4 regions of the Desulfosarcina variabilis str. Montpellier genome follow, and region 2 is predicted to be linked to each of the others. Evidence: riboswitches for the same ligand, from Rfam matches in the RefSeq annotation. Region 2 holds a riboswitch; each other region holds the start of a gene.
What was found. A riboswitch is a leader RNA that binds a small molecule or an ion and turns the genes downstream of it on or off. The one in region 2 is predicted to bind cobalamin.

Region 1: it holds a riboswitch for cobalamin, as region 2 does, so the genes downstream of both, Dvar_RS31610 (helix-turn-helix domain-containing protein) here and Dvar_RS24365 (cobaltochelatase subunit CobN) in region 2, are expected to answer to the same signal.
Region 3: it holds a riboswitch for cobalamin, as region 2 does, so the genes downstream of both, Dvar_RS37330 (ABC transporter ATP-binding protein) here and Dvar_RS24365 (cobaltochelatase subunit CobN) in region 2, are expected to answer to the same signal.
Region 4: it holds a riboswitch for cobalamin, as region 2 does, so the genes downstream of both, Dvar_RS32430 (helix-turn-helix transcriptional regulator) here and Dvar_RS24365 (cobaltochelatase subunit CobN) in region 2, are expected to answer to the same signal.

Annotation. Positions count from the first base shown of each region.
Region 1 is NZ_CP159846.1:6,983,205-6,986,336, reverse strand. Features, by position in the region: gene Dvar_RS31620 (trimethylamine methyltransferase family protein) at 1-812, shown strand, start outside; gene Dvar_RS31615 (cupin domain-containing protein) at 1,160-1,540, shown strand; cobalamin riboswitch at 1,619-1,833, shown strand; gene Dvar_RS31610 (helix-turn-helix domain-containing protein) at 1,951-2,862, shown strand; gene Dvar_RS31605 (TonB-dependent receptor) at 2,889-3,132, opposite strand, start outside.
Region 2 is NZ_CP159846.1:5,394,383-5,397,514, forward strand. Features, by position in the region: gene Dvar_RS24365 (cobaltochelatase subunit CobN) at 1-1,946, opposite strand, end outside; cobalamin riboswitch at 2,055-2,243, opposite strand; gene Dvar_RS24370 (TonB-dependent receptor plug domain-containing protein) at 2,300-3,132, opposite strand, start outside.
Region 3 is NZ_CP159846.1:8,261,684-8,264,815, reverse strand. Features, by position in the region: gene Dvar_RS37330 (ABC transporter ATP-binding protein) at 1-1,280, opposite strand, end outside; cobalamin riboswitch at 1,496-1,706, opposite strand; gene Dvar_RS37325 (hypothetical protein) at 1,772-2,071, opposite strand; gene Dvar_RS37320 (TonB-dependent receptor) at 2,354-3,132, opposite strand, start outside.
Region 4 is NZ_CP159846.1:7,174,819-7,177,950, forward strand. Features, by position in the region: gene Dvar_RS32425 (TonB-dependent receptor) at 1-292, opposite strand, end outside; gene Dvar_RS32430 (helix-turn-helix transcriptional regulator) at 452-1,390, opposite strand; cobalamin riboswitch at 1,578-1,784, opposite strand; gene Dvar_RS32435 (ABC transporter ATP-binding protein) at 1,962-3,132, opposite strand, start outside.

The DNA of each region.
Region 1 (3,132 bases), 1.6 Mb from region 2:
TTCTGATTCCCAAGCAGGAAGTCAAGGTCATGGACGTTTTGGTGGCCCATTGCCAGAAGCCCCTTTATGTGGCCGCGGTTACCGACGCCGGCATTGCGCGCACCGAGGAAATTCACAACCAACGCGGGAACATCACCGTTCAGTTCTCGCTGATCAACAGCCCGCTGAATGTGATGCCGGAGATGGAAAGGCCTTTTTTGTCCTGTGTGCGCAAAGGACTTCCCATTTATGTGTCCACCATGCCAATGGCCGGGCTATCGGCCCCTTATTCCATGTCCGGGCTGTTGACGCTGACCCACGCCGAAGCGCTGTTTGGACTGACCCTGACGCAGCTGGTAAACCCCGGTATCACCTGCGTGCATTCGGGGCTCCCGTCCATTGCCAATCTGCAGAAAAACTACGCGGTCGATCTGGGGCTGATTTCCCACAATGTGGCTAACCTGCTGATGAGCGCCATCTGCCGCAAGCTGGATTTGCCGTCCATCCACAGCGCATGTACCACCAATGAGGATTCTCCCGGCATACGCGCCGAACAGGACGCGGTGAACGGGTACGCCCTCATGAAAAAATACGGCTTCCACCAGATGCGGCACGCCTTTGGATTTTTAAAGGAACTGGTGTCGTTCTCCATCACCAAACTCGAGCGCCACATTGAATTGTGCGAGGAGACCGGACCCGATCAATCACCGGAGGTTCGGATCGAGCCTTATGATCCGGAAGGTTTCGACGCCATAATGAGAAACGGAAGCCGGCCAAACTACATGAACGATGACCATACCCTAAAAAATCCCGGCAAGGTATTTGTCGTTTAAGCTCGCCGTAAAACGAACCACATCATTGCCATTGACAAGGATGCCTATGCGCCGATTTTTCCAAATCCCACTTTGGCGCCAAGGGCGATCTTTTTGGAATCATGCCCCATTTGAGCAAGTTCTTATCCTCTCAGGCTGTCGTTAAAATTGTTGATTCCACAAAAGACAATGGGTATATGGGCAAACAACTGTTGGCGGTACCTGAGTTGAAAGTCAAGCACATTGTTGTTCGAAGCGGTCGGTTGTAATGTGAGTGGGAGAACCTGTGAACCCCTAAATGATTGCCAAAAAACGCTTTTTGTTGTATTCGATGCGCCATTCATCTATTGCAAATTAATGAGATAATTATGTCGTCAACTATTTTCAAGGTCAACCCGAACGGCGAATTTTATTTTGCCGAAGGATGTTATATTCTCGAGCTGTACAACATACCGGATGATCCCGACGCCTCCATTGCTCGGGCGCGGATTACCCCCGGCATGGCGACCCAGCTACATCGTCTGCATGGTATCACCGAGCGTTATACCATTCTCGAAGGCGGCGGTCTGGTTGAGATAGATGGGCTTCCAGCACAGCCAGTCGGCCCCGGGGATATGGTGATGGTGACTCCTGCGAGTTCCCAGAAAATTACCAACACCGGAGACACGGATCTTGTTTTTTTGGTTGTGTGTACCCCGCGATTCGTTCTCGAAGCTTACGAAGAAATTGATTCCGAGCCGATGCTTTAACCACAGCCCCGGTCCGGGTGTCATTCGATCTTATTATCTTGACAGATTGGTTTTCATTCAATAAACCATCGCCTAACATATGAAAGATGAATCATCGGTGTCCGATGGGACTTGATAGGGAATTCCGTGAGAATCGGGAACGGATCCGCCGCTGTAACACTCATGCTTTCGATCATTTACAGAAGGCGAACCTTGGGCAAGTGTTGGCCACTGTTCATTTTTAAAAAAAGTGAATGGGAAGGTTGTCCAAGGTGAGTGAAGTCAGAAGACCTGCCATGATTCACATGGCAAAACCTATCGGAAACTATATCGTTTTGCCGGATTACAATTGATCTGTACGGGATTGAAAACGGCATCCCGGGTCCACATTGGGCCCGGGATTTTTGTTTTGTCCGATCGGGGGGCACACGATGATTACGAAAAACTTTACTCAGCCTGAAGCTGCAGCTTTTCCCGGAACACGTTTTGACTGGCGCTTGAAAAATGATGCTGGAGAAGGGTATATCCGGCGCCGGCGACTGGATGACGATTTTTTTTTAACCCAGAGCTATTTATGCTCACCCCAGCCCTTTCGTTCCCGTTTTGAACCGCCAACCCATTCCACGGCCTTTGTTTTTATGCTCCGCGGCAGCACGCGCATCCGCATTGCCGGCTGCCCTTCCTGGGTGGAAATGCATGCCGGTGAGGTGTGTGCGTATGTTGATGGCGGTGACCTGATTCGGCGGGAGACACCAGCCCATCAAACCATGGAAGCCCTGGTCGTCAGAGTCGGTGATGAGCGGCTGGCCAGTATCTGCAGCGACCTGGATCTTGCCCTGCCCAATGGACTCAGGCGCGGACATGTGCCCCTGATTCGCGGCAATTCACCGTCAACAAGTGTGATTCTTGAGAAAATCCACCACAACCGGATGAACAGTGCCACCGAGTGCCTGCTGGCCCAGGCCCATGCCATCGATCTGATCTGCGACATTTTTCTCGATCGAAACGCTGCGATTGGCACCAGAGAAAACGATCGGGTGCGCGAGCTGGCGGCGTACATTGCATCGGACATCGGTCGCGATTTCAACCTTTCCAGCCTGGCCAGGATGGCGGGCGTAAATCGTACCAAACTCAACCGCCTGTTTAAAAAGGTGCATGGCTGCACCGTGTTCGAATATATTCGCCGGGAGCGGCTGCGCCGGGCAAGCCAGTGGTTGTGCCAGACAGACATGCCCATCACCGACATCGCTCATGCGGCCGGCTTCTGCTCCTCCAGCCATTTTTGTCACTGTTTCCACCAAGTCTATGGAAAGCCGCCCAGGGATTTTCGCTCGTGCGCTTGAAAAAAAGCATCGGCTGCGCAAGCGGTCTAAAAACGCACATTCAAACCAAAGATCGCATTGAACCCCGGCAATGGATAGAGAGATTCATCACCGGGATTACCGCTGCCGCTGCCAACCGCATCTTCACCAAAAACATTGTTGGCCACAAGGTACAATTCGGCTGCGCCGATCTGTTTTGCGTATCTTGCATTGAGAATCCAAAACCCATCTTCTTCGGTGGTATTGGCATAGTTGAAATACCGCTTTCCCGTATACACGGGATTCAGGGAA
Region 2 (3,132 bases):
GCGGCGGTTTCACTGCCGTTTTTATGGGCGATTTCATACTGGTGAAACAGCTCATGGATTTTTTTGTATTCGCTGTATAGGTCAGCCTCTTTCATAGGCGGGGTCAAATGGTCAATCATCACCCCCCGGCCGCGCCGTTTAGCCTCGATCCCCTCACCCACATCATCCACGATATACGGATAAACATTGGGAATGCTGCCGGTCATGATCTCCGGCGGATCCCAGGGTGCAAGACCGGCCTGCTTGCCCGGCAACCATTCGTAGGTAGCATGGGTGCCCAAATGCACCATGGCATCGGCCGAAAATTTTTTTGACAGCCAGAGATAGGCGGCAATGTATTGATGATGGGGATAAAGCGTGGTGTCGTGGTAGAGCTTCATGGGATCATCGGTCCAGCCCCGGGCCGGCTCGGGCAAAAGCACCACGTTGCCCAGGCGAACCATGGGAAAAACCAGCCGGCCGCCCTTGGTCATGATCGCTGAATCGACCGGATCGCCCCACTGGTCGACAACCGGCTTTTTAAAGGCATCGGGCAGTTCATCGAACCAGGTCTGATATTCCTTTAGGCTTACGCTTTGGGCCTCGCCGGCCGCCAGCAGCGCATCCAGTTCGCCCGGTGCCCATGAGCCGATATTGCGGCCGGATGTGAGCACCAGATCCTGGATTTTTTTCTCGGTTAGCGTATCGGCGCCGTCAATACGATAGCCTTCTTTTTGCATGCGCGCCAGAATTTGCTCAAGACTTCTGAAAACATTGAGATAAGCCGCGGCGATATTCTGTTTGCCCTGGCTGTGGTTGTAGTAAATGATGGCCACCTTTTTCTCGGCATTGGCCTTTTTCTGCAGCACGGCCCACTTCTTCAGACGCGGGATGAGGAAGTCGATGGATTCCTGGATGGTTTCGTAAACAAAAAGCCGTCGCCCGATCTCAGGGTCGACGATGGCCTTTTTTCCGATCAGCACCGTCGGCTCGATACTGCCGGACAACTCGGGCGTGGCCACGGCCCAGGCCGTTTCCATGGTCCCCAGACCGACATCGCTTTCGCGCCACGCATCGGTGGTTTCAGCAAAGGGCCGGATGACATTGAAAACCGGTATATCCAGCCTTGCCAGCGCCTCACGGATCCCGTCGTTGATGCCGGATTCGAACTTCATGCTAAAGGCCAGCAGCATGTCCACTGGGGATTTTCCGTCAACCGGTTTCAAATATTTATCAAAAACCAGCCGGACCGGACCGAAACAGGGCACCACGCTAAACCCGGCGCCTTCCAACTGGCGGATCAGGTCGTCGATTGCCTCCACCTGTCCTTCCTTAAGGGTGTTGGCATAACACATGATGCCCACCCGGGGATGGCCGGCATCGAAGCCGTCGCGTGCCTCGAGCCAGCGCTGATAATCGTTGATGTTGTTGAAAGGCTGGTCCGCGTCTGGATGGTGGATACAGGTCTCGGGCAGCTTTACCAAGGGACTTACCGAGACGTCCGGATCGATGTGCCGCTTGACACCCAGCCGCACCATGCTGACCAGGTTGGCCACACTCTGATGGTGGTAGTACGCCATTATGGTTTCATCAAACCGAAAACCTTTCCTGGACAGGTCTTCCGGGTCGCCGGCCGCGTTCAGCGCATATACCACGCGCCCTTCCATGAGACCTTCATCGACCATATAGTTGGCCAGCGCCGACATCATCACATGGACAAAAACCACGTCCGCACCGGTAATAAATGCCTTGGCGGCCTCATCTGCATTCAGATCGGCCAGGGTGAAAAAGCGGGTTTGAATCGATTGGGGCAGATCGAGTCTGTGTATGGCCTGGTTAACCTGATAACTGTTGATATCGACTTCTAAAATCGCCACCTGCCCAGCGTGGGCGGATGCCGCCGGCACCAGTATCATCAGCATGATCCACAACCAATATTCACTTAAACGGCGCCAGTACCTGTGCATCGGTCCTCCCTGAAAATAAAAATCCCCGGATCGATATTCTTCGATCCGGGGATATCCCTTTTTATACCCACGGCATTTCTATATCGGTTTTACACCGTCCTCGTGCACCCAACCAAACTCCATTCAGGCAGGTCTTCTGACTCTCGGATCACCCTCCCGGCCGCGCCTTCCCAACAATATCTATCGTCAGTGGCAAAGTGGCGGCGGTCGTCCCCGATTACAGCGGCGGGCCCGTCCCCGATTTTAACGGGGTTCCCTTTTCAGTTCATTATGAGCACCTGAATAAATACAACATCGTTGAATAGACAAAATTGTGCTGGGGGTCAAGGAAAAATTAAGGATTTGTGTCTCAATCAAATGTCATAACGCAATCCCAAATAAAAACTCCGTCCGGGCATGGGGTATCCACTGATGTAGGCATAGTCCTGGTTGAATAGGTTGGAGATGTTTCCTTTGAGAGTAAGCGATCCCCACCGGTCGGAAGTGAGAAGGGTCTTCGAGATCGTCAGGCTGCCCACGGTTGCAGAACCGAGGGTAATGATTTCCGGATCATTGGGCCAAACCTGATTCTCCCAGTCTTCTACCGACTGCTGTCCGGTATAAGCAATGTTGAAGTTCACACTCACCCCCTTCCAGTTGGTGAAGTCGATCCCATAGGAAGCGTTCCAATCCGGCGTGTATTTGAGGTCTTCTCCAGTCGTATCATCCTCGTATTGGGTCAGGTAGGTAAACCGGATATACGGACGCAGTTGAAATTCCCAATTGTATATTGCGCCAACGTCGATATTGAGCTCACCCTCGATGCCGGCGATGGTAGCCTCACCCAGGTTGTCCCAGGAACTGATCCCCCCCGGAAGGGAAACGTATTCGATCTTGTCTTTATAATCGGTATAAAAATAAGTCGCACTGACGGAAACGCCACTGTTGTAAAAATCGATACCGCCCTCCCAGGTTGAACTCTCTTCGGGCGAAAGATTTGGATTGCCTTGGATTTGGGCACCGGTAAAGACGTCAATGTAATCCGCCGCCAGCTGATTGGCGCCGGGCATCACAAAAGCCTGGCCGTAGTTGGCCCTGACCTTTAACGATTCGGTAATCAGATAGGCCAGCCCTAAATTGGGTGAGAAATGGCTATCTTCCTCTTTTCCGCCCTGTCCCCTCTTGATCTGCACCTCATAGCTGTCGT
Region 3 (3,132 bases), 2.9 Mb from region 2:
GAGAAAACGAAAGGGGCCTGAGCAGCCATTGCTATGGTGGATCGCAACCGGTGCAAAGGCATTTGGGTGATGTCCGTATGGCCTATAAAAATCGTGCCTTGGGGGGGCTCGTGGATGCGGGTGAGCAATTGCAAGAGGGTGGATTTGCCGCTGCCCACCGGGCCGACAAGGGCCGTGGTGGTACCATGTGGAAACCTCAGACTGATATTGGTAAGGACCGGCCGGCTTTCTCCAGGGTAGGTGAAGGTGAGATTTTTGATCACAATATCCGTGTCTTTGTCTTGGCAAGGTACGACTTGGCCTGGAGATGACTTATCCAACGCTTCGATGAATTGGTTTAAGATTCGATCCACTCTTGTGCAGGAACTCTTGGCGCGCTGATACAGGTTGATCAAATAACCGGAATAAACCAACGGCGTTTTGAGCATGACCAGATAGGCGGAGAAGGCCACGATCTCACCGGCCGTGAGCATCCCCAGAACCGCCATGGCGCCGCCACAGCCCCAGACCACGGCCTGACTCAGGTGGGTGACCAGGGTCATGACCGGCAGGTACAGGGCACTGACCCGGGCCAACTGCATGTTGTTGTCCAGGTGCGTCTGGGCCAGGCGGTCGAACTGCCGGTCCTTTACCGCGGTCAGGTCAAAAACTTTGATCAGGCGAATGGCGTTGAGGCTGTCCCGGGATTCCTCGGTCAGGGCGGAGAAAGACTCCTGGATCGATTTGTGGCATTGATGGAAACGAATACTCTGGCGGCGGGTCAGCCAGGGAATGGCGCCCATGGGAACCATGGCCAGCAGGGTCAGGACCGGACTCATCCAAATCATGTAGACCAGGGCCAGAATCAGGGTCAATATAGAGTTGATTGCCGCCTGGCAGCCATACCCGGCGGCCAAGCGGATGTTATCGATGTCATAGGTGGCGCGGGCCATGATATCACCTGCCGGCTGTTTGTCGATAGCCGAACGGGGCAGGGCAATGACCCGCGCGAAGAAATGCCTACGCAGATCCCTTTCTACAATGCGGCCAAAGGCCAGCATGGACGGCCGACCCACGGCCCGCAGGACGGCGACGCCCAGGGATAGGGCAACGATGGCACCGGCAATCAAGCCCAGGCCATGGGGATCTGCCTGGCCGGCAGCCAAACGGTCGATGGCCTTTTTGATCAGCTGGGGAGAGTAAAGGGCCAACATCTCAAGCACAAATATCGCCGTCAATCCACCGGCTACCAGCCACCAATACTTGCGAACATCTTTGGTTATGATTGCGATTGTGCGCATGAAAGACTTACTATAGTGTTTAAGATAATGTTTTTGGCAAGGCTAGAGGGAGGAAGCTGTATAAATAATACCGCGATGACCGATAACGCAGCCAAAAACATTATCTTGAATGCTATAAAATAAAAAATCCCCGCTTCCATCGTTAGAAGCGGGGATTCCGTTTTCAATCCCTTGGCATATATCCATTGCTGCAAACCATTCCATCTCCAGGGAACAATTGCAGCCCGTCCATGGGCAGGTCTTCTGGCTTCACACACCTTCTCGGCGGCCTTCCCATTCAAGCGATGTCGAACAGTGACCAAAATTGCCGAAAGGCTCGCTTTGAAACGATCAAAGCATATGTGTTACAGCGGCGGGTCCGCTCCCGATTTTAACGGGATTCCCTTACGTCCGTTCTCAACAGACACCCATGATGGCGTAAAACAAAACGAACTTAATCCCATAATGGAATTGTTTTCCGAATGTCAATAGAAAAGATAATCCAAAGGTGGTTACACTTTACGCCCGATATCCAATACCATTTCTCCAATTCCATATGCGCCGGAGAGGAAAAATTTAAAACCAAATCCCGGGGGCACGGCATTGATGGCCATTCGGAAAGCGTTGTTCGGGTCATAGTCCATCACATAAAGGACAAGATCGGGTTTCAGACACGCTTTTATCAGGTAGCCTCGGCCCAGGTCGGGTGATAGGTGCCAACAGGTTTCAAAGGCCATGTCTTTTTTATGGATGGACCGAGTTTCATCGATCTTTGCAAACGTTTTTCCGCTTCTCGCCATGTGAACATCCATATCAACATCCTCATGCGTCTATTGGCATTAGGGGCACGGTGCGCCGTGCCCTTGTAAGAGCCTGTTTGGTAAATCCGTCTAAGGCCCGCTAACGGCGTTGGAAACTGTCTCAAAATGCTCACATATACCATATATGCTCCGCTTTTGAGCCACTTTCCGCCTTGTTATCGGGCCTGATCCAGACTTCCAAAACAGGCTCTAATACATTTTGTTTGAACCGCAGCAACCGGTTCACGAACAGGTGAAGCATCCTGGCGATGGCGGTTAAGATTCAGATACCGACTACCAGTCGATCATCACTTCTGCAAAATAACTCCGTTCCCGGCCCACGCTGCTTTCGAAATATTCCTCGTCAAAAAGATTGTCAACGGACAAAGAGAGTTTCACGTGTTTGAGCGGAGAAATGGTCACCTTGGTTTCCCACAACCAGCACTGGGAATAGGCCCCGTAAACATCGTCGATGCCGTCATTGTATTCCTGTGTATAGATCCTGCCCAGATAGCGACCCATCAGGCTGGCGCGCACATATTTGGAACTTAGCGCCAATCCCAGATTGATGGTGCGCTCGGGCATACCGGTGATTTTTTTCCCTTCCATGTCCGGATCATGGACGTTTTCCTTGATTTCCGTATCGTTGTAAGTGTAATTGCCCCACAGGTTCAGCCATTCAAATGGCCACAACGAGGCTTCTACTTCAATCCCGTCAATCTTGGCCTGGCTGGCATTGTCTTTGAAACGATCATTGCCGACTTCATAATAGTAGATCAGATCATCGATATCCGTATGAAATCCGGTTACCGAGAGTTTCAGTCCGCGATCGAAAAGATATTGAGTCACGCCGACTTCATAAGTCTGCAAGGTTTCGGGTTCAAGTTCCGGGTTGGAGTTGACCATTCCATCGCCGCTTCTGTAGGTTCGGTACAATTCATAAAGTGACGGCGGCCGGAAAGCCTGACCCGCGGATCCCTTGATGATGGTGTCGTCAAATAGTTTCCAGACGGCCGACAGTTTGGGATTGAACGAGGAATCATCGCGGTCATCAAAGTTGATGCTCTCATCCT
Region 4 (3,132 bases), 1.8 Mb from region 2:
TGCCAGGGCCGCCATTGCAAAAAATCATGAAATTGGGGACAAAATCGGCAAGGTCAGTCACGGACTCAATTTTCCTGTCCTCAACCCCTTGCGCCGTGAATGCGGTGATCCCCATGGGTACGTCCTGAACATTTTCCTCTGTTTTCTGTGCCGTGACTGTCATGGGCTCCAGAAAATCTGACGTTTCAGACTCATTTTGGGGTGTTTGTCCGGCGATGACCGGCGGGATGGCTGAAAACAGCAGAATAACCGCGCATAGCAAAATCAATGGTTTTAAAAACATTTTCATCATGCTTCCCTTCTTCGCATCAAGGCTTTTTGATCTGACGGACCCAACCACGCATACTCCGGCCAACCGAGAGCACTTCAAATTGCCAAGGCTGCAGATTATAGTATATATGCTGGACCGGTGCTGGTAACTGACGCTCTTTTATTAGCCCGATCGTCTTTTTTAATGAGAATTTTTACTGGGCAGGTAACCAAAATATTTTTTAAAGGCCTTGGTAAAGTAGCTGGGGCTGGAATAGCCCACCATAAAGGCGGCTTCAGTGACGTTCATGCGTCCGTCGGAAAGAAAGGCCATGGCCGTTTCAAGACGCCGGTTGCGCAGGTATTCAAAGGGGGTGATACCGTAAACCATACGGAAACAGCGGTGCAGTTTGCTTCGGCACATTCCAACCGATCGGGCCAGTTGATTCAGATCGGGCCTGTTTTCCAGATCACCGGCCAGCAGACGCGCGGCTTCCCGGACACGATTCATGTCCGAGGAAGGCAGTGGCCTGGTGTTGGGGTTCAGGCTCTCAATGGCTTCGATTTGATCGATTTTATGGGCCATCAGTTCCAGGACCTTGCTTTCAAGAAAGAGGCGCCGGGCCAGTCCCTGGTACGGACAATTGAGTATCTGGAACACTGTGGTGCGCATGGCCGGTGTAATTTGGCCTTCATGGCGGGATATCCCGGCTGACAGATTCTCAAGCTGTGACGGCAGGACATCCATCTCCGCTTCGACAAAGGAGCAAAACCGCTCCAGATCCATCAGGATCGTAACGCGCAAGAACCGTTCCGTCCCGATGGTTTCAATCAGACCGGCCATGTTCGGAAAACAGTTGAAAACGGCATGACCCGGCTTGACCACCTTTTCCTCTTTTTGGCCCGCCGGCTGTATGCGACTGCAGCCCGATAGGCAGAAGCCAAATCCAAGGGGCGCCAGGGGAGGAACATACTCCAGGACGATGGGTCGTCGAAGGGTATAATCCATCGTGATCAATTGCATCCCGGATTTAAGACGGACGCTTTGAATGTGCCCCTTTCCTATGGACGGGGAAAGGGTGATCCGTTCATTTTTGGTTATATCCGTTAGGACTTGAAGCGATAGAGATATTTTTTTCATTTCAACCGTTTCCTGAAAGCTAGGCCGGGTAGTCCATCAACCGTTCAAAGTCATTTCCTCCCTCAGAAATCAGTTGCTTGAGATCAAAATAAAAATCCCCGCTTCCACAATACAATGGAAACGGGGATTCCGTGTTCAATCCCTGACGGCGCAACGACAGGCCGAATTGACTCCTTACCCGGGAGCGATGACAAGCCCATCCGCAGGCAGGTCTTCTGGCTTCACATCCATCCCGGCGGCCTTCCCGTTCGAGCATTGCCGAACAGTGACACGCATTGCCAGGATGCCCGCTTTGAACCAGTCAAAGCATATGTGTTACAGCGGCGGGTCCGCTCCCGACTTTAACGGGATTCCCTCATAGGTCCTTGCGAACGCCTGCGAATTAACAAACGATGTTGTTTAAAACATCTCAGATTGTGCCATGTCAATCGTTTTCCTAAACTGGGCGATTGTCGAGCTTAGGTTTTTATTGCCTGGCAATATCCAGTTCCATGGGCATCATGGGCGTTTCTGCAATCGTACGCGCTATGGTTCTTTTTGATGAAGGAACCCCGCTGCCCGTGGGAGCCTATCAATTAACCAGATTCCCTTTCATTTTCCAACTGCGGGCGGTTATCCGCTTCGTCCATAATCGATGATAGACGCCTTGTTTTTCCAGCAACGCCTCGTGCCTGCCGCGTTCAACAATTTCTCCCTTGTCAATGACGAGAATCTGGTCCGCATGCCGGATGGTGGACAATCGGTGGGCAATGACGATCAGGGTTTTGTTGTTGACAAGCGCCCCGATGGCTGCCTGAATGTATTTTTCGTTATCCGGGTCGATGCTGGCCGTGGCCTCATCCAGCAGCACAATGGGCGCATCCTTGAGGATGGCCCTGGCGATGGAAATTCTTTGCTTTTCACCGCCGGAAAGAGAGCTTCCCGCTTCGGTGACCAGGGTGTCATACCCCTGGGGCAAGGCGCTGATAAAATCATGACATCTTGCCGCGCGGGCCGCAGCCATGATTTCTTCGTCGGTGGCATCGGGTTTACCGAATCTGATATTGTTTTTAATGGTGTCATGGAACAGATAGACCCGCTGAAACACCATGCTGATATTCTCCAGCAGACAATCGGTGGTCATTTGCCTGATGTCCGTGTCGCCGATAGTAACCGCGCCCTCGTTTACGTCCCAGAACCTGACAATGAGATTGGCAATGGTTGTTTTGCCGGAACCCGATTGCCCCACAAGTGCGGTCATGGTGCCGGGCCTGGCGGTGAAACTGATATTTTTCAACACCGTTTTGTCATCGTAGGCAAAGCTGACGTCCTGGAATCCAATCTCGTGATTGTCGATGATAATATCCCGGCCATCCCTCCCCATGATGGGTTGATTTTTCAACGCCTCATAACGATTGAGGCCTGCTTCTCCCACTGCAAAGGTAGGAATGGCGCCGCCCAGATTCATGGCCGGCAAAAACACGTAAAAGGCAAAGATCACAAAAACCAGCGTAAACTCAATGCCAAGCGTTCCGTCTTTGTAAAATACAAGGCTGGTCCATAGGATCAACGCTGTGGCCACAAGAAAGCCCGCCTTGTAGACAAAACCAGGCGGGATATAGCGTTTTTCAAACCGGATGCTGCCCGCTTTGGTATCTCGGATGGCTTTTTTGGCGGTCTTGGCTCTCTTCCCCGCAATATTGAACGCCTTGATGACCGAAATCCCCATGGCGTATTCCAGGATGGCCTCGGTGAGCTTGCCC